3 regions of the Streptomyces sp. NPDC038707 genome follow, and region 2 is predicted to be linked to each of the others. Evidence: riboswitches for the same ligand, from Rfam matches in the RefSeq annotation. Region 2 holds a riboswitch; each other region holds the start of a gene.
What was found. A riboswitch is a leader RNA that binds a small molecule or an ion and turns the genes downstream of it on or off. The one in region 2 is predicted to bind cobalamin.

Region 1 (7,010 bases), on a different contig from region 2:
CGGCACACCGCGCAGGTCTCCCTTCTCGTCGGGCATGGCGAAGCCGGCCATGCGGTCCTCCAGACCCAGGGCGAACATCAGCTCCGTGATGCCGACGTCGTTGGTGACGACCCGCTCGGGGACCTTGTCGTAGGTCACCCGGCGACCGCAGTTGGTCAGGGTGACCGATGTCGAGGTCTTCGCGTTCCGCGACGGCTCGACCGAGGCACCGCAGCCGGTGGCGGTGGCGGCGAGACAGAGGGCGGTGGCGAGGAGTCGCTTGCGCATGGCGTCCTTCAGAGGGTGGTCGGGAGCAGGTCGAACAGCAACTGGCGGACGCCCGTCGCGGGGTGTCGGACGGTGTGGGCCCGGACGCCGAACACCTCTGCCAGCAGCGGGGGTTCGAGGACGTCGTGGGGTGGCCCGGAGGCGATGATCCGGCCGCCGTCGAGGACGTACAGGACATCGCAGTGGGCTGCCGCCAGGTTGAGGTCGTGGAGGGCGGCCAGTACGGTCAGGCCACTGCCGCGGACCAGGGACAGGACGTCCAGCTGATGGGCGATGTCGAGGTGGTTGGTGGGTTCGTCGAGGATCAGGACGCGGGGCTGCTGGGCGAGGGCGCGGGCGAGGAGGACGCGTTGCTTCTCGCCGCCCGACAGGCCGGGGAACCCGCGGTCGGCGAGGTGCGCGACGCCGGTGCGTTCCATCGCCCGGGCGCAGATCTCCCGGTCCGAGGCGGCCGTGCGGCCCTGGTGCGGCAGCCGTCCCATGGCGACCACCTCGGTGACGGTGAAGTCGAACTCGGCCGAGGATTCCTGCGGCAGCGCGGCCAGCACCCGGGCGGCGGCCCGGGGGTCCATGGCGTGCAGGTCACCGCCGTCCAGTCGCACCACTCCCCCGGACGGCCGCAGGGCCCGGTAGGCGGAGCGCAGCAGGGTCGTCTTGCCGCTGCCGTTGGGGCCGACGAGTCCGACGAACGCCCCGCTGTCCACGGTCAGGTCGACGTGCTCGACCAGGCGGGTTCCGGCGGCCTCGATCGTGACGTCGTCGATGTCGAGTCGCATGCTCAGCGCCCTCCGAACGCGTAGCCGCCCCGCCGCATCAGCAGCAGGAACGCGGGCACACCGACCACCGCGGTGATCACTCCGACCGGCAGCTCGGCCGGGGCGAACACCAGCCGGGACAGCACGTCGGCCCACACCAGCAGTACGGCCCCGGCGAGCGGGGCGACGGCCAGCACGCGCCGGTGGTCGGCGCCGACCAGCATCCGCGCGACGTGCGGCACCATCAGTCCTACGAATCCGATGGCACCGCTGACCGCCACCACCGTCCCGGTCACGGCCGCGGTGACGAGGAACAGCTCCCGGCGGAGCCGGGCCGGTCCGACGCCGAGCGCGGCCGCGGTCTCGTCGCCCATGGCGAGCGCGTTGAGCGCCTCGGCCCGCCGGCGCAGCCAGGCCCATCCGGCCGCCACGGTGACGGCGGCGAGCGGCACCTGGGCCCAGGTGGCGCCGCCCAGGCTGCCGAGCAGCCACATCATCGCCGACCTGGCCGCCTCGCCCCGGGCCGCGCCGAACACCATGACCGTGGTGACGGCCTGGAAGCCGTACGCCAGTGCCGTGCCGGTCAGGATCAGCCGCAGCGGTGACAGGCCCTGCGGGGAGCGGGCCACGGCGTACACGAGCGCCATGGCCGCGAGTGCCGAGACGAAGGCCGAGGCGGACAGCGCCCAGACCCCGAGCCCGGCGAACGCGCCGAGGAGGATGACGGCGTTGGCGCCCACCGCCGCGCCCGAGGAGATGCCGAGGACGAACGGGTCGGCCAGCGCGTTGCGCACCAGGGCCTGCACGGCGACACCGACGGCCGCGAGGCCCGCTCCGACGGTGGCGCCGATCAGCACCCGGGGCAGCCGGATCTCCCACACGATGGTGTAGGCGGCCGCGTCGCTCGCGCGTACGGTGCCGCCGGTGAGCCCGGCCCACAGGAAGCGCGGCACCTCCGCCCCGCCGATCCCGGCGGCGCCCAGCGTCACACCGGCGACGAGCGACACCAGGAGCAACAGCAGCAGTAACAGGCTGAGCGGCAGCACGGGTATGCGGCTGGGGGCGGTCCTTCGGCGCACGGGTGGGCCGTCCTTCACACGGGCCGCCTGCTGGACGTCGAGCAGGAGCAGCCCGCGCGGCCGTACCCGGCCGGCGATCCCCTCTCGCAGTCCACGGCGAGCAGTCAACGGGTCGACATGCCCCCGCAGGCGATCGGGCTCGCACGGCACTCCTGGAGGGCGGTGCCGTGCACACCGTTGCGGGTCAGCGCCGGACTCTCACCGGACTTCCCCCACGGAGGGCTGGGCAAGCCTAACAAACAGCCCCCGAGGCCCCTTTCGGCGCTAACGCGGATCGGTGTAGCGGCTGGTGAGGTGGCTGAGGTAGTCGTCGGCAGTGGCGTAGGGCCGGTCCTGGGCGCCGTGGCGGTGCAGTTCGAGGCGGCCGTCGGGGTGGACGCGCACGGTGGTCGTGGCCCTCCGCGGTCCGTCGGCCGGCGGGACCGCCTGGCCGGGGGCGAGTTCTTCCAGGACGGCGACTGTCTCGGGGAACATCGCCAGCGCTTCCGCACTGGTGGTGGCGGGTGGACGGCCGGTGCGGTTGGCGCTGCTCGCGTAGAGGACGGGGTGCTCGTCCAGCAGGGGGCGCAGCGGCTGCCAGCGGGCGCCGAAAAGCAGCATCCAGCCGTCTTTGACCGCTGGGCTCAGCCAGGCCGGCCGGCCGGTGTCCTGGCGCAGCGGCAGGAGCACGGTGAGGTGTTCTTCGGCCAGGAGCCGTCGGGCCGTCCGGCTGCTGCCGGGGTCCAGATCCCAGTGGCGGGCGAGGGTGTCGAGGGTGTCGGGGTGGTGGGCCCACAGGGCGACCGGCTGGTCGGCGGGCCGGGCCTTGGCCTCGTTGACCGTACGGGGCCGTGTGGCGGTGACGACGCGCGTCAGGGGCGCCGGGTTGGGCAGAACGACGGCTCGGCCGGCGGCGAGGGCCTGGCGTACCGCCGTGAGGGGAACCGTCGTGGACTGCTGGGGGCTGCTGACCGGTTTCAGGGCTGGCTCCTCGCGGTGGCGTGGGTGAGGCCGTCAAGGTAGTCGGTGAACGCGTCGCCGTCGATGACGGCCCGGCCGGTCCGGAAGGCACGGTTCTTGGCCCGTGTCAGGGCCGTACGGTTCTGGTCATGGTCCAGGCTGTGACCGAGGCGGGCGGCGCCGACGGTGACGACGCGGGCACTGGCCGGCCGGGCGAGGACCACGCTCGGGGTGGAGACCACGTGCCGTACACCGTCCGCGCCGGACAGGCCGCCCGTCTCCCGTGCCAGCCGTACTCTCGCGGCGGCCGTCATCGGTCTCCGGGGCGATCTCCATGGCCGCGTACGGGCTGGTCGTCCGGGCCCCGGCCCACGGCGACGTGACCGCCGTCGCGGCCTTGCGCTAGACCGGCATCCTCGTCGCCGCCGTCCTCGCCGCCCTGTTCCTCCGCGAGCCCTCCGGCCGTGCCCGGCCGGCGGCCGGGGCGGTGGTGCCGGCCGGTATCGGCCTCATGCGCCACTGACATGGTGGACGCGCGTACGAGGAACCTGAGAGCCTGTCAGCCGAGGGCCGGGGGTATCCGACGGGTCGCCACGCGACCGGGACCGACGTCCTTCCCGGAGGACGTCCTTCCTCGAATCCGCAGTGACCTGCGCGAGCCCTTGACCGCGGCCACGGCGTGCGCGACAAGAACCGTGCATAGAACGGTCTCGCGGGGGCAGACGCCCCCCTGAAAAGAGCCGGCTGACACGTGCGCTCCCGGATGGCGGGGCCCGAGGGGACAGCCGGCGTTGGGAGAGGGATTGTGACTGTGCTGCCGCCCGCGGAGAAGGAACTACGCGCGGTACTGGCCCGCTTCGCCGAGGCCCGCTTCCGCCACGACCTGCAACCCACGGGTCGTTCGAGCCGGGAACTCGATGAAGCCTCCCGCAGGTTGTGCGCCCTGACCGTCACCACCACCGTGGACCAGGCCCTCGCCGCAGCCGACGCCCTCCTCGACCGGCTGCGGGCGGATCGCCGGGCCGACCGCCGAGCCCAGCGGACGCCGTGGAGTCCGGCAGCCTGACGGAACGGCACCGGTCGACCGGTCACGCGTGACGCGGCCGACGGGTCGCCGGCGCGGAACACCGGAAGCCGCACCGGACAGCAGTCCGGCCCCGGCCCTCCGCGCCGGCAGCCCGTCGGCGCCGGCGGGAAGGCCCCCGACTAGGCTCCGTCGTCTCCCCCGTCCCGGACGGCGGCGCTCAGCGGAGCCACCACCCGCCAGCCCAAGGTGGCGTACAGCGCCCGGCCCTCCTCGGTCGCGCCCAGCACGGCCGCCCGCGCGCCCTGACGGGCCGCGGCTCCGGCGAGCGTGCCCATCACGACGCGCCCGAGTCCCCGGCGCTGATGCGCCCGGTGCGTCTCCACCTGGTCGACGACGGCGGTCGGGCCGGTCATCGCGATCTGCCCGCGCGCGGCGAGGGCGCCGTCGGCGGTACGCACCACCACGCGGGTGACATCGGCCCGCTCCCAGCTCTGCAGCCGGTAGCCGTCAGGGAGGCCGGGCGGGGCCTCCACAGCGCTCAACCGGGCGGCCATGAGGGCGGCGTGGCCGTCCAGGAGGACCCAGCCGGGCGGCAGCCACGCCTGCAGGGTCCGGGCCGGCACGAACACCTTGAGGGCGATGCCGGGTGCGGTGGTGTCGTCCGCCAGCTTGCGGACGGTCGCCTCGTCGTCGGCGGCCACGACGTGCCGGGCCACTTCCCTGGGCGAGCCCACGTCCACGGTGAACCCCCAGGGCTGGGGCGTCGGCGGGGCGGCACCACGCGATACGACCCATCCCTCGACCCACGCGTGCACCGCCTCGGCGGTGGTCCTGAACGGCACGGCCCCTCCCTGTGGTGGTAATAGGTGCCTGGCGATGCGAGTCATTACATCATGAAGGCCGGCGCAAGGGCCGGGAGGAGCGGGCGGAGTACCGGCGAGTGGGAGGCGCCCCCGGTCAGTGTGCGAAGACCGTGCTGGACAGGATGACGTGGACTGCGGTGCCGCCGAGAATGCTCAACAGGGCGTTGCGGCGCCACAGATGCAGGCCGACGGTGACGGACAGGGCGGCCGCCGGGGCTGTGGCGCGGGCCTCGGCCACCGGGAGGTCACGCAGGCAGTAGACGACCAGGATCACCATGACGCCGCCGGGCATACGGGTGCTGAGGAACCGCACGGTGGCACTGGCCCGCAGGGGAGCCAGCACCACGAACGGCAGGGCACGCAGGGCCCAGGTGACGGCGGCGGTGACGAGGATGGCGGCGACGGCGTAGCCGGTGTCAGACATGAGCACGCTTCCTGCCAGTGGCGAAGTGGCGGGTCAGGAGAGTGGCGGTGAACAGGGCGAAGGCGGCCGGCAGCATCTGGGACGGGATCAGCAGCCGGGCGGCCAGGGCGCTGAGCAGGGCCAGCAGGGGGGTGGACAGGTCGCCTCGCAGGTCCCGCGCGGCATCGAGGGCGAGGACGGTGAACAGGGCGGTCAACGCGAAGTCCAGGCCGGAGACACCCCCGGGCACGAGGGACCCGAGCAGGGCTCCGGCGGTCGAACTGCCGGCCCAGTACACGTGCAGGAAGAGTTGGAGCCACAGGATGCGCGGACCAGACCAGGAACGGGCCCCGTTCCCGGTGGTCATCGCGTACACCTCGTCACACATCGTGAAGGTGCTGTAGGCCTTGCCCAGGCGGCCTTTCACACGGTCGAGGGGGAAGGACAGCGCGTAGAAGACGTGCCGGACGTTCACCAGGAACGCGGACACCGCGATCCCGGCCAACGGGACTGCGGCGGTGACCATTCCGATGAGCAGGAACTCGAACGAGCCGCCGAAGACCAGCATCGCGGACAGCCCCGCCCACCACCAGTCCAGACCCGACTGCGTCACCAGAGCACCGAAGGCGAGCCCCAACGGAAGGAATCCGAGGCCCACTCCGGTGGAGTCCCTGAACGCCGCCGCCGCTTGCGACAGCGCCCCGGGCGGAGCGGCGGGGGCTGGCCCGGGCCGCTCACCGGCGGCGACAGAAGGTGCGTCCATGACGCAATTTTAAGAAGAAACGCGCCTTATATGGTTGCTTGAATGTGCCGTACGATCAGCGGGTGAGCAATGAAGTGAGCCTCGATGCCATTGATCGAGAAATTTTGTTTCATCTCCGTGAAGACGGCCGGCTGACCAATGTCGAACTGGCCAAGCGGGTCGGGCTCACCCCGCCCCCCTGTCTGCGCCGGGTCAAACGGCTGGAGGAGGCCGGCGTCATCACCGGGTACCGGGCCGTGGTCGATCCCCGGGCCCTGGGCCGCGCCCTGGAGGTCCTGATCGACGTCGAGATCTACGCCCAGGACCGCAAGAGCTTCGAGGAGTTCGAGGACACCGTGGCCTCCTACGAGGAGGTCGTGGAGTTCCGCCGTATGTACGGGCGCCCCGACTATTTCATCCGCGTGGCCGTCGCCGACCACGCCGCCTACGAAGCCTTCCTCACCGGCAGGCTCAGCTGCCTGCCCGCCGTCCGGCGCCTGGAGTCCCACCTGACCATGAAGGAGCTCAAGACCATCGAGTAGGCCGGCACTCGAGCACGTACCGGACGACCGCCGTCCGACCCGTGGACGGCCTCGCGGCGGCTCAGGTCCCGGCTGCGTCGGTCATCCGCCGGCCGACCCGGGCGGCCGTCTCCCGCAGCCAGATGTGGGCCGCGTCGTGGGTGTGCACGGGGTGCCACCACAGGGCCTCGCGCAGGGGCACCGCCTCGTACGGCGGCTCCACCACGCGGACGGCGGTGAGCGGTGCGAGGAGACGGGCGAGGCGGGCCTGGATGAGTGCGATGCGCCGGGTGCCGGCCACCAGCAGCGGCATGATCTGGAAGCTGTCCACGGAGACCTCGACCCGGGGTTCGATGCCGAGCATGCCGAGCTGGCGCACGGCCGGGGCGTCGTAGGTGCGCTGGTAGGTGACCC
Region 2 (7,010 bases):
GCCGGCCGGATCCGGCGGAGCAGTGCCAGTGCGGCCGGCACGGCTCGGTCGTACGCGGCGCGCAGGGCCGGCAGGGCTCCGTGGAGCGGGGTCGGGCGGGCGCGGTCGGGCGGGCTGGTGTTCGGCAAAAGGGGTCACCTCCGTTGGCCGTACCCCTTCAAGCGTTCCCCGGCCTCCGCCAGTTGTGCCTCGGTGAGCAGGGACGGGCTCAGGCCCGGCACCGAGGACGCCGTCAGCCACAGCCGGCACATCCACTCGAGCTGGGCGGTGCGGTCGTAGGCCTGGTCGAGGCCGGCGCCGTAGGTGACCGTGCCGTGGTTCCGCAGCAGGCAGCCGGAGCGGCCGGCGAGGGCGCGGAGCATGTTCCCGGCCAGCTCGTCGGTGCCGTAGGCGGCGTAGGGGGCGACCCGTACGGGTCCGCCGAGGGCGGCGGCCATGTAGTGGACCAGCGGCAGCTCGGTGACGAGCGTGGAGACCGCGGTGGCGTGCACGGCGTGGGTGTGGACGACCGCGCGGGCGTCGGTGGTGCGGTAGACGGCGAGGTGCATGGGCAGCTCGCTGGTCGGTACGAGCGCGCCGAGCACCTGGCGGCCGGTGAGGTCGACGCCGGTGACGTCGTCGGGGGTGAGCCGGTCGTAGGGGACTCCGGACGGGGTGACCAGCACGAGGTCGCCGAGGCGGGCGGAGACGTTGCCGGAGGTGCCGACCACCAGCCCGTCGGCGACGGTCCGCCGGGCCGTGGCGACCAGCTCCGCCCAGAGCCGCCGCACGTCCTCCCCCGCCTGGGGCATCCCACCGTCTCCGTCGCGTCGCGGTTCAGCCATGCGGTGATCCTGCCACCGGGCGGGCGGGGCGGGGAGCGGGCGGGCCCGGTGTTTCCGGACCGGAAACCGTGCGCTAAATGGGCGGATTCAGGGGTGAAACGCCTGAAATCGCCCTCGATTCCGTGAGCGGCGGACCTTGAATGACTGCTTCCTGCCCGCCCCACGGCCGCCGCCGCCCCCGAGGCCCGGCGCGCCCGTCGTCCGCCACCCCCGGGGGAGTCGCATGGCCCGTGTACCCACCCTTGCCCGCCGCCGCGCGAGCGTCCTCGCGGCGGCCGTGTCGGCGGTCCTCGCCCTCACCGGTCCCGCGACCGCCGCGGCCAAGCCGCCCAAGGGCCACGACGTGTCGTCGCACCAGCGGAAGGTGAACTGGCCGGACGCGCGGAAGAAGGGCGCGCGGTTCGTCTACGTCAAGGCGACCGAGTCCACCGGCTACCGCAACCCCTACTTCGCCGGCCAGTACTCCGGCGCCCGCAAGGCGGGGCTGATCCGGGGCGCGTACCACTTCGCCCTCCCGGACCGGTCCTCCGGCGCCAAGCAGGCCGCCCACTTCGCGCGGCACAACGGCGGCTGGCGGGCGGACGGCTGGACGCTGCCGCCGGCGCTCGACATCGAGTACAACCCGTACAACGCGAAGCGCAAGTGCTACGGGCTGAGCAAGAAGGGCATGGTCGCCTGGATCCGTTCGTTCAGCGACGAGACCCGGCGCCGGACGGGCCGCCGCCCCGTGATCTACACGACGACCCAGTGGTGGAAGCTGTGCACCGGCAACAGCCGCGCCTTCTCCAAGGACCACCCGCTGTGGATCGCCCGGCACGGCACCGCCCGGCCGGGGGCGCTGCCCGGCGGCTGGCGGTACTGGACGTTCTGGCAGTACCGCGTGAAGGGCGCGCTGCCGGGTGACCAGGATCTCTTCAACGGCACCCTGGACCGGCTGCGGATCTTCGCGCGGGCCCGGTAGCCAAGGGGCGCCCGGCACGCCGGGGCGGAACCAGACGCGGGCATGGCGTTACCGACACCACCATGCCCGTCTCAGTTCATCTTCCGTTCACTCAGGTTGCCTACGTTCATCCAGCCAACGACCTCGAACGATTGCCTGGGTAAATGGAAAGCTTCTCGCTGATCCTCGCGATTGTGGTGGTAACCGCACTCGCGTTCGATTTCACGAACGGTTTCCACGACACCGCGAACGCGATGGCCACCACCATCTCCACAGGCGCCCTGAAGCCCAAGATCGCGGTGACCATGTCCGCCGCCCTCAATCTTGTGGGCGCCTTCCTCTCCGTGGAGGTCGCGAACACGATCTCCAAGGGTCTCGTCGACGAGACCGGCATCCGTCCCGAGGTCATCTTCGCCGCCCTGGTCGGCGCGATCCTCTGGAACCTGCTGACGTGGCTGGTGGGCCTGCCCTCCAGTTCCTCGCACGCGCTGATGGGCGGCCTGGTCGGCGCCACCGTCGCCTCCGCCGGCTTCGACGCCGTCCACGGCGGCGTCCTGGTCACCAAGGTGCTGCTGCCGGCCGTCGCCGCGCCGGTCGTGGCGGGCCTCGCCGCGTTCCTGGCCACCCGGCTCTCCTACGGCGTCGGCGGCACCGGCGACAACGACTCCACGCGCAAGGGCTACCGCGTCGGCCAGATCGCCTCCGCCGGCCTCGTCTCCCTCGCGCACGGCACCAACGACGCCCAGAAGACGATGGGCATCATCACCCTCGCGCTGATCGCGGGCGGCTCCCTCGCCCCCGGCTCCAACCCTCCCACCTGGGTGATCCTCTCCGCCGGCCTGGCCATCGCGCTCGGCACCTACATCGGCGGCTGGCGCATCATCCGCACCATGGGCAAGGGCCTGACCGACCTGGAGCCGCGCCAGGGCTTCGCCGCCCAGACCGGCGCCGCGACCGCCATCCTGGCCTCCTCCCACCTCGGCTTCTCCCTCTCCACCACCCATGTCGTCTCCGGCTCGGTGATGGGCGCGGGCCTCGGCCGCAAGGGCGGCGTGGTCCGCTGGTCCACCGCGACCCGCATGGCCGTCGCCTGGGTGCTCACCCTGCCGGCCGCCGCCCTGGTCGGCGCGGGTGCCGAGGCCGTCACCGGCCTCGGTGACGGGGGCACCGCCGCCGTCGCCGTCTTCCTGGTCGCCGCGAGCGCCGCGATCTGGAAGATCTCCCGCCGCGAGGTCGTCGACCACACCAACGTGGTCGAGGAGACCGGCGAGCCGGCCGGTGTCGTCACGGCCGCCATCGCCGCGGTGGCCCCGCCGCCCGCCGGGCCGGTCGCCGACGGCCTGACGGTCCCGGCCGCCGGGGAACTGACGACCGCCGGCCTGACGACCGCCGATCTGACAACCGCCGGTCTGACAACCGCCGGTCTGACGGCCACGATCCCCGCCCCGGCCGCCGAACCGGCCCCCGCCGCCCCGCCGGCCGCCACGGTCTGACCCGCCCGCACGGTTACTGAAGGAAGCATCCCCATGAAGATCGACTGGGCGGCCCTCGGCTCCGTTCTGGGTGTCAGCGTCGCGTTCACGGTGGGCCTGGTGGCCCTGTTCACCCTCGGCATCAACGGGCTGTCCCGCCGCGAGCGGGCCACGGCCCAGGGCGGCTCCGCCGCGCTCGCCGTCACCGGCGCGTACGTCTGCTTCGCGGCCTGCGCGGCGGCCGTGGCCTACGGCATCTACCTGATCGTGGGCAAGGGCTGACCGCCCGCCCCTGACCGCCCGCCCCTGATCCCCGCCCACGCCCCGCGGCCGGCCCACCAGCCCGGCCGCGGGGCGGACGCGTGTCCGCCCGGTGCCCCGGCGATGTGGGCCTCAGCACAGTCGGGCACCCCAGGTCAAAGGCAAGTTGACGGCCCTTCCGGACACGTGGTGGACTGCCCGGGCCATGTACGGCGGCAGCAGAGGAAGCCGGTGCGAATCCGGCGCGGTCCCGCCACTGTCACCGGGGAAGAACCCCCGGGAGCCAGGAACTCTCGCCGCCGGAATCCGTCGAACCAGGGCGTGGACACCCTGAGTGAGGACATGAATCGCCATGCTCGGCTGCCGAAGGACCCGTACCAGGAACGCCCCTGTGCCCACGGCCGGCTGAGCCGATGGGTGCCGACCGCACATACGCGTACGGCGCCGCCGCCGGCGTCCTCGGCGATCTGCTCCTCGGCGATCCCCGCCGCGGACACCCGGTCGCCGCGTTCGGCCGCGCGGCCACGGCCGTGGAAGGCGCGTTGTGGCACGACCACCGCGGCTGGGGCGCCGTGCACACCGCCGTATGCGCCGGTGGCTCCGTCGCACTCGGGGCGCTGGCCGCACGCGCCGTACGCCCCTCCCGTACCGCCTCCGTCGCGCTGACCGCCGCCGCCACCTGGGCCGTCATCGGCGGCACCTCGCTCGCCCGCGAGGCCGACGCGATCGGGCGCGCCCTGGCGGCGGGGGACGTCGAGGCCGCCCGCGCCCGGCTGCCCCACCTGTGCGGCCGGGACCCGCAGGCGCTGGACGCGGACGGGATGGCCCGGGCCGTGGTCGAGTCGGTCGCCGAGAACACCTCCGACGCCGTGGTCGGCGCCCTGGTGTGGGGAGCCGTGGCCGGGGTGCCGGGGCTGCTCGGGTTCCGCGCCGTCAACACCCTGGACGCCATGGTGGGCCACAAGTCGCCCCGCCACCGCCGCTACGGCTGGGCCTCCGCCCGCCTCGACGACGTCGCCGGCTGGCCGGGCGCCCGGCTCACCGCCGTCCTCGCCACCGTCGCCGGACCCGACCCGCGCGGCGCCCTGCGCGCCTGGAGGGCCGACGCCCGCAAGCACCCGAGCCCCAACGCCGGCCCCGTGGAGGCCGCGTTCGCGGGCGCCCTCGGCGTCCGGCTGGGCGGGACGCTCTCCTACGGCGGCCGGGTCGAACACCGGCCCGTACTCAACGGCGGCACCGGACGCCCGGTCCGGATCACCGACATCGACCGGGCCGTACGGCTCTCCCGCCGCGTCGGCCTGCTCGCCCTCGGCACCACGCTCGCCGCGCGCGCACTCCTGAAAGGACGTGGGAAGTGAACGGTGGCCTCCTCGTGGCCGGCACCACCTCGGACGCCGGCAAGAGCGTCGTGACGGCCGGGATCTGCCGGTGGCTGGTCCGCCAGGGCGTGAAGGCGGCGCCGTTCAAGGCGCAGAACATGTCCCTGAACTCGTTCGTGACCCGGGAGGGCGCGGAGATCGGCCGGGCCCAGGCGATGCAGGCCCAGGCCTGCCGGATCGAGCCGACCGCGCTGATGAACCCGGTGCTGCTCAAGCCCGGCGGCGAGCAGAGCAGCCAGGTCGTGCTGCTCGGCAAGCCGGTGGGCGAGCTGAGCGCGCGCGGCTACCACGGCGGGCGCCAGCAGCGGCTGCTGGGTACGGTGCTCGACTGCCTGGCCGAACTGCGGGGCACGTACGACGCGGTGATCTGCGAGGGGGCGGGCAGCCCGGCCGAGATCAACCTGCGGCGGACCGACATCGTCAACATGGGCATCGCGCGGGGCGCGCGGCTGCCCGTGCTGGTGGTCGGCGACATCGACCGCGGAGGCGTCTTCGCGTCCTTCTTCGGCACGGTCGCCCTGCTCTCGCCCGAGGACCAGGAACTCGTCGCCGGATTCCTCGTGAACAAGTTCCGCGGTGACGTCAGCCTGCTCGAACCCGGCCTGGACATGCTCCACGGCCTCACCGGGCGGCGCGCCTACGGCGTGCTGCCCTTCCGGCACGGGCTCGGCATCGACGAGGAGGACGGACTGCGCGTCTCCCTGCGCGGCACCGTACGGGAGTCCGCCGTCACTCCCCCGGTCGGCGAGGACGTGCTCCGGGTCGCCGTGTGCGCGATCCCTCTCATGTCCAACTTCACCGACGTGGACGCGCTGGCCGCCGAACCCGGCGTCGTCGTGCGGTTCGTGGACCGCCCGGAGGAACTGGCCGACGCCGACCTCGTGGTGATCCCGGGCACCCGCGGCACCGTACGGGCACTGGAGTGGCTGCGGGAGCGCGGACTGGCGGACGCACTCGTCCGCCGGGCCGCCGAACACCGCCCCGTCCTCGGCATCTGCGGCGGCTTCCAGCTCCTCGGCGAGCACATCGAGGACGAGGTCGAGAGCCGGCGCGGCCACGTCGACGGGCTCGGCATCCTGCCCGTGCGCGTGCGCTTCGCCCGCGAGAAGACCCTCACCCGGCCCACCGGACAGGCCCTCGGCGAACGGGTCGACGGCTACGAGATCCACCACGGCGTGGCCACGGTCGAGGGCGGCGACCCCTTCCTGGACGGCTGCCGCGTCGGCCAGACCTGGGGCACCCACTGGCACGGCTCCCTGGAGTCGGACGGCTTCCGGCGGGCCTTCCTGCGCGAGGTGGCCGCCGCCGCGGGCCGCCGCTTCGTGCCCGCGCCGAACACCTCCTTCGCCGCGCTGCGCGAGGAACAGCTCGACCGGCTCGGCGACCTGATCGAACAGCACGCGGACACGGACGCGCTGTGGCGGCTCATCGAGTCCGGCGCGCCGCAAGGACTGCCCTTCATCCCACCGGGAGCGCCCGCATGAGCACAGTGTTGTTGTTGTCGACCGCCGACACGGATCTGCTGGCGGCCCGGGCCTCCGGCGCCGGCTACCGCATCGGCAACCCCACCCGGGTCGACGTCGCCGAGGAGCTGCCCGCCCTGATCGAGGGCGCGGACCTCGCCGTCGTACGGCTGCTCGGCGGCAAACGGGCCTGGGAGGACGGGCTGGCCGCGCTGAAGGCGTCCGGCATCCCGACCGTGCTGCTGGGCGGCGAGGCCGTACCGGACGCCGAGCTGATGGCCGAGTCCTCGGTGCCCGCCGGTGTGGTCGCGGAGGCGCTGAAGTACCTGGTCGAGGGCGGCCCCGCGAACCTGCTGGAGCTGTCCCGGTTCCTGTCGGACACCGTGCTGCTGACCGGTGAGGGCTTCGAGGAGCCGCGCCGCATGCCCGAGTTCGGCGTGCACGGCGCCTACGAGGTCCGAGGCGACCGCCCGACCGTGGGCGTGCTGTTCTACCGGGCGCACGAACTGAGCGGCAACACCGCCTTCGTGGACACCTTGTGCCAGGCGATCGAGGCGGCCGGCGCCGACGCCCTGCCCGTGTACTGCGGTTCGCTGCGCGGCGCCGACCCCTCGCTGTACGAGCTGCTGGGCCGGGCCGACGCCCTCGTGGCCACCGTCCTCGCGGCCGGC
Region 3 (7,010 bases), on a different contig from region 2:
CTGCCGGACGGGCTGCCCGGCGCCGGACCGACCGGGGGTGTCCCGGGGCCGCCCGGTCCGGCTCGGCGTGCCGGCCGCGGCGCCGCCCGCGGTCGCCCTGCCGCTCGCCGACCGCTCGGCGCGGGCGCGGCGGCCGCCCGCGCGGACCGGGTGACGGCGGTCCTCCGCGGGGCGGCCGAAAGCCTGGACGGCGGACCGCCGATGGCCTCCGCGCTGTCCCGGCGGATGAGGCCGCCATGACCGTCCTGCCGCCGATGCTCCGCCACACGCCGCCCCAGCCGGTGGTCCGCGCCGCGCTCGCCCGCCGGCTCAGTCGGACGGCGCCGCCCGTACCGCCCAGCGCTCCTCCACCCGTGCCAGCCGCCAGTACGCCAGCGCCGCCGCCCACACCGCCACGAACAGGCCGACGATGAGATAGCCGACGTTGTCCAGGTCGAGGCCGGCCACCCAGCCGGTCACCGGATCGGCGAGGCCGAACTTCTCGTGCACCACGCCGACCAGTTCGATCGTGCCGATGAAGAAGGCCACCGCGATGGACAGGCCGGTGATGGCGAGGTTGTAGAAGACCTTGCGGACGGGGTTGGCGAACGCCCACTGGTAGGCGAAGTTCATGAACGTGCCGTCCAGGGTGTCGAACAGGCTCATCCCGGCGGCGAAGAGCAGCGGCAGGCACAGGATCGCGTACCAGGGCAGGCCGGCCGCCGCGCCCGAACCGGCCATCACCATCAGGGTGACCTCGGTGGCCGTGTCGAAGCCGAGGCCGAAGAGGAAGCCCAGCGGATACATCTGGCCCGGGCGGGAAACGGACTTGGTCAGCCGCCCCAGCAGCCGGTTCATGAACCCCCGTGACTCCAGGTGCCGTTCCAGCTCCGTCTCGTCGTACGCGCCGGCGCGCATCGCCCGGAAGACCTTCAGGATGCCGGCGAGGGCCATCAGGTTCAGGGCGGCGATGAGATAGAGGAAGGACCCGGAGATCGTCGTACCGAGCGCTCCGAGCACCTGGTGGGTGGCGGAACCCTCGTTCATCACCTTCCCGGCCAGCGAGGTGCCGCCCGCGATCAGCAGGGCCAGCAGCACGACCACGCTGGAGTGCCCGAGGGCGAACCAGAAGCCCACCGACACCGGCCGCTTGCCGTCGGCCATCAGCTTGCGGGTGGTGTTGTCGATCGCCGCGATGTGGTCGGCGTCGAAGGCGTGCCGCACACCGAGGGTGTAGGCGGTGATCCCCAGGCCCACGCCGAACACCTGGGAACCCACCTGGTAGTGCCGTGGGGCGACCAGCAGATAGAGGATCCCGAAGGCGACGACGTGCAGGGCGAGGATCACCACCAGCAGCCCCGCCGTCTTGACGGTGTCCTCGCGTCGCCAGCGGAACGAGGGGTGCGCGGACTCGGACAGAGACGTCCCGGGCAGGTTCATATGGTCAGCTCCAGCACCTCGTGGATCTTTCTGAGCTGCCGTGGCCGGTCTCCTGGCTTACGGGTCACACGTCCGCCGTCCCTGCCTTCCCGGTCGTACGACCAGTGGCCCGGCGGTGTGCCGGACGGAACGGGAACTCCCCGATCACAGTGGCGAGGGCCGCGTCGACCTTGCATCGACTTCCCGAGCACCACGGCCCGCCCACCGTAGAGGGGCACGCGGTTTCCTGCATAGCTGCGCATTCACGCAGGTATGCAAGATCACACCGGGGCCTGTCAGGATGGGCGCATGCATCTCGTGCCTGCCGACCGTGCCGATCGTCGGACCATCGACGGTCACCGGGTGTGTGACGCGATCGCCGCCATCGGCGACGCGGGGCGTGTGCGCGCCTGGGCCGGCCGTTTCTCGTTGCTGGCCGACGCCAACCGGCTCGCGCTGCTGCTCGCGCTGCACCGGACCGGACCGCTGGCCGTCTCGGACCTGGCCATCGCCACGGGCATGAACGACCCGGCCGTGTCCCAGGCCCTGCGGCTGCTGCGCGCGGCGGGGGTCGTGGCGGGGGAGAAAGAGGGGCGCGTGGTGCGCTATCGGGTGGTGGACGAGGACGTACGGGGCCTGTTGGAGCACTGCGCCGGCTGATCGCCCCGGAAAAGGTTCCCTTTCGGGCAATGTGGACAGATACAGATTCCGTAACTGTCGTCCGTCCCTAGGGAGCCCGCATGGCAGACCGCCCGCCGGACCTCTCGTCCAGGAACCCCGACTGGTGGCGTCAGGCCGTCATCTACCAGGTGTATCCGCGCAGTTTCGCCGACGCCGACGGCGACGGCCTCGGCGACCTGAGAGGCCTGACCCAGCGGTTGTCCCACCTCGCCGCGCTCGGCGTCGACGCCCTGTGGCTGAGCCCCTTCTACCCCTCCGAACTCGCCGACGGCGGCTACGACGTCATCGACCCGCGCGGGGTCGACGAACGCCTGGGCACCCTGGACGACTTCGGCGCCCTGGTGGGTGAGGCGCACCGGCTGGGGCTGAAGGTCGTCGTGGACATCGTGCCCAATCACACCTCCCATCTGCACCGCTGGTTCCAGGAGGCGCTGCGCGCCGGGCCCGGCTCGGCCGCCCGGGAGCGGTACGTCTTCCGGGCGGGGCGCGGGGCGCACGGCGAACTGCCGCCCACGGACTGGCAGTCGGTGTTCGGCGGCAGCGCCTGGCGGCGGGTGGCCGACGGGGAGTGGTACCTGCACCTGTTCGCCCCCGAGCAGCCCGACCTGAACTGGGACAACGAGGAGGTCCGCGCCGACTTCCGCACCACCCTGCGGTTCTGGTCCGACCGGGGCGTGGACGGCTTCCGCGTGGACGTCGCGCACGGCCTGGCCAAGGACCTCACCGAGCCGCTGCGGGACCTCGGCGCCCTCGGCACGGCCGGTGAGGCGGCCCTGGCGCACCTGCCGCCGGGCAGCCACCCGTACTGGGACCGGGACGAGGTGCACGAGATCTACCGCGACTGGCGCAAGATCTTCGACGCCTACCGCCCGCCGCGCATGGCCGTCGCCGAGGCCTGGGTCCCGGACGACCGCCGGGCCCTGTACGCCCGCCCCGACGAACTCGGCCAGGCCTTCAACTTCGAGTACCTGGAGGCCCGCTGGGACGCGGAGGAGCTGCGCGGGATCATCACCGGGGCGCTGGACACGGCCCGCGCGGCCGGTGCCTCCGCGACCTGGGTGCTGTCCAACCACGACGTCGTACGGCACGCCTCCCGGCTGATGCTGCCGCCCGGCACCGGCCCGGACGCCTGGCTGCTCACCCACGGCACGGCGCCCGCCGTCGATCCGGCGGCCGGACTGCGCCGGGCCCGGGCGGCGACGCTGCTGATGCTGGCGCTGCCCGGCTCGGCGTATCTGTACCAGGGCGAGGAACTCGGCCTGCCCGAGGTCGCCGATCTGCCCACGGAGGTGCTCCAGGACCCGATCTGGGAGCAGACCGGCCACACCCGCAAGGGCCGCGACGGCTGCCGGGTGCCGCTGCCGTGGACGACGACCGGACCGTCGTACGGCTTCGGGCCCGGTGCCGGCTGGCTGCCGCAGCCCGCGTCCTTCGCGGCGTACGCGGTGGAGGCGCAGTCCGGTACGGAGGGCTCCACCCTGGAGCTGTACCGCACGGCCCTGCGGCTGCGCCGCAAGCTGCTGGACGGCGAGACGCTGGCCTGGACCCCGGGCGCGCCCGCCGGCGTGCTGGACTTCACCCGTACCGAGGCCTGGCGCAGCGTCACCAACCTGGGCGACGGGCCGGTGCCGCTGCCGCCCGGCGAGGTCCTGCTGAGCAGCGCACCGTTGCCGGGCGACGGGGTGCTGCCGCCGGACACCACCGTGTGGCTGGCCTGAGCGCTTCCGGCCGGCCCGGGCCCGCTTGCCGGGCCTACGGCGCGGCCTGGAGACGGCCCAGCTGCCGCTGGACGTTCTCCAGCGCGCCGCGCCGGCGCCCGGGCACCCTGAGGCGCAACTCCGCGAGCGCGGGACCGAGTTCGCGGGCCCGCGCGGGGTCCTCGATGCGGCCCCACTGGTGGTGGGCGCGGTCCACGGCCGCCTCCACGGCGGGCGCGTCCGCCGCCTGCCCGGCGGCCAGCCGGGCCTCGGCCACCGCCAGCCAGGCCCGGCAGCTGCGCGCCGGGTCCCCGGCGAACATCGCCAGATCGGCCCGGACCTCCCGCCAGTGCAGCGCCTGCTCGGACCCGCCGCCGTACGCCCGCGCGGCGGCCTCCTCGTACCGCGCGGCCAGTCCGTCCGCCTCGTGATGCCGCCCGCCCTGTACGGCGGCGCTGATGGCGGCATGGGGATCGGCGGCGGGTCCCTCCGCCGCCCCGCCCCGGACGGCCCCGGGCACCGTGACCGTCCCGCCCCGGACCTCGCCGACCGGCACCTCGCCGGGCGGCACCACGCCGGGCGGCACCACGCCGGGCGGCCCGGGGACGCCCCGCCCGGGGCCGTACGGGGCCGCCGGTGCCGCCCCGGCCGCCGTGTGACCCCCCGCGTGCGCGAGCAGCAGGTTGCCCCGGGTCTCCTCCGGGATCCGGCTCAGGGTCTGTTCGTGGAGGGTGGCCAGTGGCGGGCGGTGGCCGCTGCGCAGCAGGGTGGCGACCGTCTTCATGTACGCCGGCCCGGCCAGGCCCCGCCGGGCCGGCGGGGCGACACGGCCGTACACGGCGGTGTACGGGCCGCAGTCCAGGCCGCGCTCGGTGAGGTACTTCCAGGTCTCGGCGTCGGCGTGCAGATCGACGACGAGCGCGGTGTCCGCGGCCGAGCGCAGGCGCAGCTCCTCGCGGATCCAGTGCCAGGGCAGCGCGGTGTAGCGGACGGTCGCCGGGGTGGTGCGGGCCAGGGCCAGATGGGGCCGGTGCTGGCGCCGGTCCAGGTGCAGCTGGCCGGTGACGTACACGGTGAGCGGCCCGGGCGCCGCCGCGGCGGCCCGCAGCCGGGTCAGCACGGCCTGCGGCTCCAGCGGGTCGGCGAGTTCGACGACGTTCGCCGTGTCGGCGCCGGACAGCACGGCGGGGGCGACGGCCGCCAGCACCGGCAGGACGCCGGCCGCGTCCACCAGGCGCCCCCGGCCCACCGGCGAGGCCGCGAGCAGCAGCACCGTTCCGGGCATCGTGCCTCCCCCTGTCACCTGGTCCGCTGGATCCGGTCTTCAGCCAGCACCGTAACCGCTGGCGCCGCGCACCGGGGCCTCAGTACCGCAAACGTCCCTGTTCGAGGTCTTCTCCCGGCGGGCCCCCGCCGCCCGGCAGCCGGCGCACGGCGAAGATCGTGGTGTCATCCGCCAGCCGGCCCCCGGTGTGCCGCAGCACGCCGTCGCGGACCCGGCGCACCAGCCGGTGCGGGGCGGCCCGGCCCGGGTCGGCGCGGACCGCGCAGGCGATCTCGCGGACCAGGTCGTAGAACGCGCCGGGCCCGTCGCGGGCCTCGGTCACCCCGTCGGTGACCAGCAGCAGCGTCTCGTCCGGCGCCACCGGCACCCGGCGCACGGGCGGCATCCGGCCCTCCGCGAGATCGGCGCAGCCCAGCGGCATCCCCTCGCCGCTGGGCAGTTCGCGCACGCCGCGCGGGCCGACGAGCAGCGGAGGTTCGTGACCGAAGTTGACGAGCTCGAGGGTCTCCGGCGTGTCCGCCGGGAAGGCGATCAGGGCGGCCGTGGCGAACCGGTCGCCGTCGGCGGCGCCGAGCGCGGCGGTGTGGGAGCGGTGCCGCAGCATCCGGATCTCCAGCCGCTCGGCGACGGTCACGAGATCCTTCTCGTGGTACCCGGCCTCGCGGAACGTGCCGAGCAGCGCGGCGGCGGCCTCCACCGCGCCGAGTCCCTTGCCCTGCACGTCGCCGACCAGGACACGGGTGCCGTGCGGGCTGGGCTGGATGTCGTAGAAGTCCCCGCCGACCCGGGCCTCGACATCGGCCGCCAGGTACACCCCCGCCTGCTCCAGCCCGGCCCAGTCGGGCGGCAGCGGGCGCAGCACGGTGCGCCGGGTGGTGTCGGCGATGTCCCGGATGTGCACGACCTGCCGTTCCCGGCGCACGCGCACGGCGGCGGCGAGGGTGGCCAGGACGCCGCCGACGGCGACCAGGATGAAGTCGCCGAGCCCGGCCTGGTACTGCTCGGGCCAGGCGCTGTCCACGAGGACGTACGTGGCCACCGCCAGCAGTCCGTACACGGCCGTCGTCCACACCCCGCAGACCGCCGAGGAGATGCCCGGCACCAGGACGATCCAGGAGATCATCCGCAGCCTCTCCCCGGTGGCGAAGTCCAGCAGGACGACGCCGGTGAGGAGCAGCAGCGGGGGCAGCCAGGCGACGCTGCGCCCGCGCACCCGCAGCAGCGGTCGCCGCCCGTACTCCATCCACGTCACGGCCGGCAGCCCTCCATGTCCTCAGCGAAGCACGGGGCACCCCCGCACGCATCCGGGCACCGGGCACCCTCCCGGCCGAGTTGCCGGGCCACCTGCCCCGGTGTGCCCTGGTAGCGGAGGCAGATCGGGGGCGAGGAGAGAGAGGAGTGCTCTCATGGCTCAAGCGGCACCCGCGCCCGGCGGCATGTCCCGGCCCGGCCGCACGCCCGAGGTGGAGGGCCGGGCGAGCGATGTCCCCGCCCGTCCGCCCGACGTCTTCGACGCCCGCGCCCACCGGACGGCCCGGATCGCCGTACCGGTCGTTCTGGGCCTCGTCTACGGCTACTGGGCGGCGGCCAACGACCGCTCCGGCGGCCCGATCACCGGCTGGAACCTGCTGCTCGGCTTCGTCAGCGCGCTGGTGTTCGCGGTGCTGTGCGCGGCGCTGCTGGCGCTGGCGCCCCGGCTGCCGAGGGAGGTGCACGCGCTGCTGTGGACGGCCTTCGTGGGCTGTGCGTTCGGCTTCCTGTACGCCCAGTCCGGCAGGCCGGTGCTGCGCAGCGTGCTGATCGCCCTGCTGGTCGCGGCGGCCACGTTCATGGCGTTCTTCTACCGCTACTACACGCGGGAGGACGCCTTCGGGCGCCGGATCCGCTGAGCGCGTGCCCCGGCGCACGGCGTGGGTCCCGGCCGGCCGCCGGGACCCACGCGTTTCCCC

Region 1: it holds a riboswitch for cobalamin, as region 2 does, so the genes downstream of both, AB0E62_RS21415 (iron ABC transporter permease) here and AB0E62_RS25555 (cobalamin biosynthesis protein) in region 2, are expected to answer to the same signal.
Region 3: it holds a riboswitch for cobalamin, as region 2 does, so the genes downstream of both, AB0E62_RS04255 (HoxN/HupN/NixA family nickel/cobalt transporter) here and AB0E62_RS25555 (cobalamin biosynthesis protein) in region 2, are expected to answer to the same signal.

Annotation. Positions count from the first base shown of each region.
Region 1 is NZ_JBEZUP010000015.1:8,901-15,910, reverse strand. Features, by position in the region: gene AB0E62_RS21425 (ABC transporter substrate-binding protein) at 1-267, opposite strand, end outside; gene AB0E62_RS21420 (ABC transporter ATP-binding protein) at 276-1,043, opposite strand; gene AB0E62_RS21415 (iron ABC transporter permease) at 1,046-2,068, opposite strand; cobalamin riboswitch at 2,208-2,343, opposite strand; gene AB0E62_RS21410 (Sua5/YciO/YrdC/YwlC family protein) at 2,366-2,956, opposite strand; gene AB0E62_RS21405 (hypothetical protein) at 3,058-3,354, opposite strand; gene AB0E62_RS21400 (DUF5133 domain-containing protein) at 3,852-4,106, shown strand; gene AB0E62_RS21395 (GNAT family N-acetyltransferase) at 4,247-4,909, opposite strand; gene AB0E62_RS21390 (AzlD domain-containing protein) at 5,025-5,354, opposite strand; gene AB0E62_RS21385 (AzlC family ABC transporter permease) at 5,347-6,096, opposite strand; gene AB0E62_RS21380 (Lrp/AsnC family transcriptional regulator) at 6,159-6,617, shown strand; gene AB0E62_RS21375 (LysR family transcriptional regulator) at 6,679-7,010, opposite strand, start outside.
Region 2 is NZ_JBEZUP010000020.1:101,035-108,044, reverse strand. Features, by position in the region: gene AB0E62_RS25575 (class II aldolase/adducin family protein) at 135-791, opposite strand; gene AB0E62_RS25570 (lysozyme) at 1,048-1,785, shown strand; gene AB0E62_RS25565 (inorganic phosphate transporter) at 1,929-3,257, shown strand; gene AB0E62_RS25560 (hypothetical protein) at 3,291-3,518, shown strand; cobalamin riboswitch at 3,671-3,813, shown strand; gene AB0E62_RS25555 (cobalamin biosynthesis protein) at 3,911-4,855, shown strand; gene AB0E62_RS25550 (cobyric acid synthase) at 4,852-6,360, shown strand; gene cobN (cobaltochelatase subunit CobN) at 6,357-7,010, shown strand, end outside.
Region 3 is NZ_JBEZUP010000002.1:358,885-365,894, reverse strand. Features, by position in the region: gene AB0E62_RS04255 (HoxN/HupN/NixA family nickel/cobalt transporter) at 310-1,419, opposite strand; cobalamin riboswitch at 1,444-1,629, opposite strand; gene AB0E62_RS04250 (metalloregulator ArsR/SmtB family transcription factor) at 1,708-2,058, shown strand; gene AB0E62_RS04245 (glycoside hydrolase family 13 protein) at 2,139-3,797, shown strand; gene AB0E62_RS04240 (hypothetical protein) at 3,832-5,061, opposite strand; gene AB0E62_RS04235 (PP2C family protein-serine/threonine phosphatase) at 5,141-6,304, opposite strand; gene AB0E62_RS04230 (hypothetical protein) at 6,468-6,950, shown strand.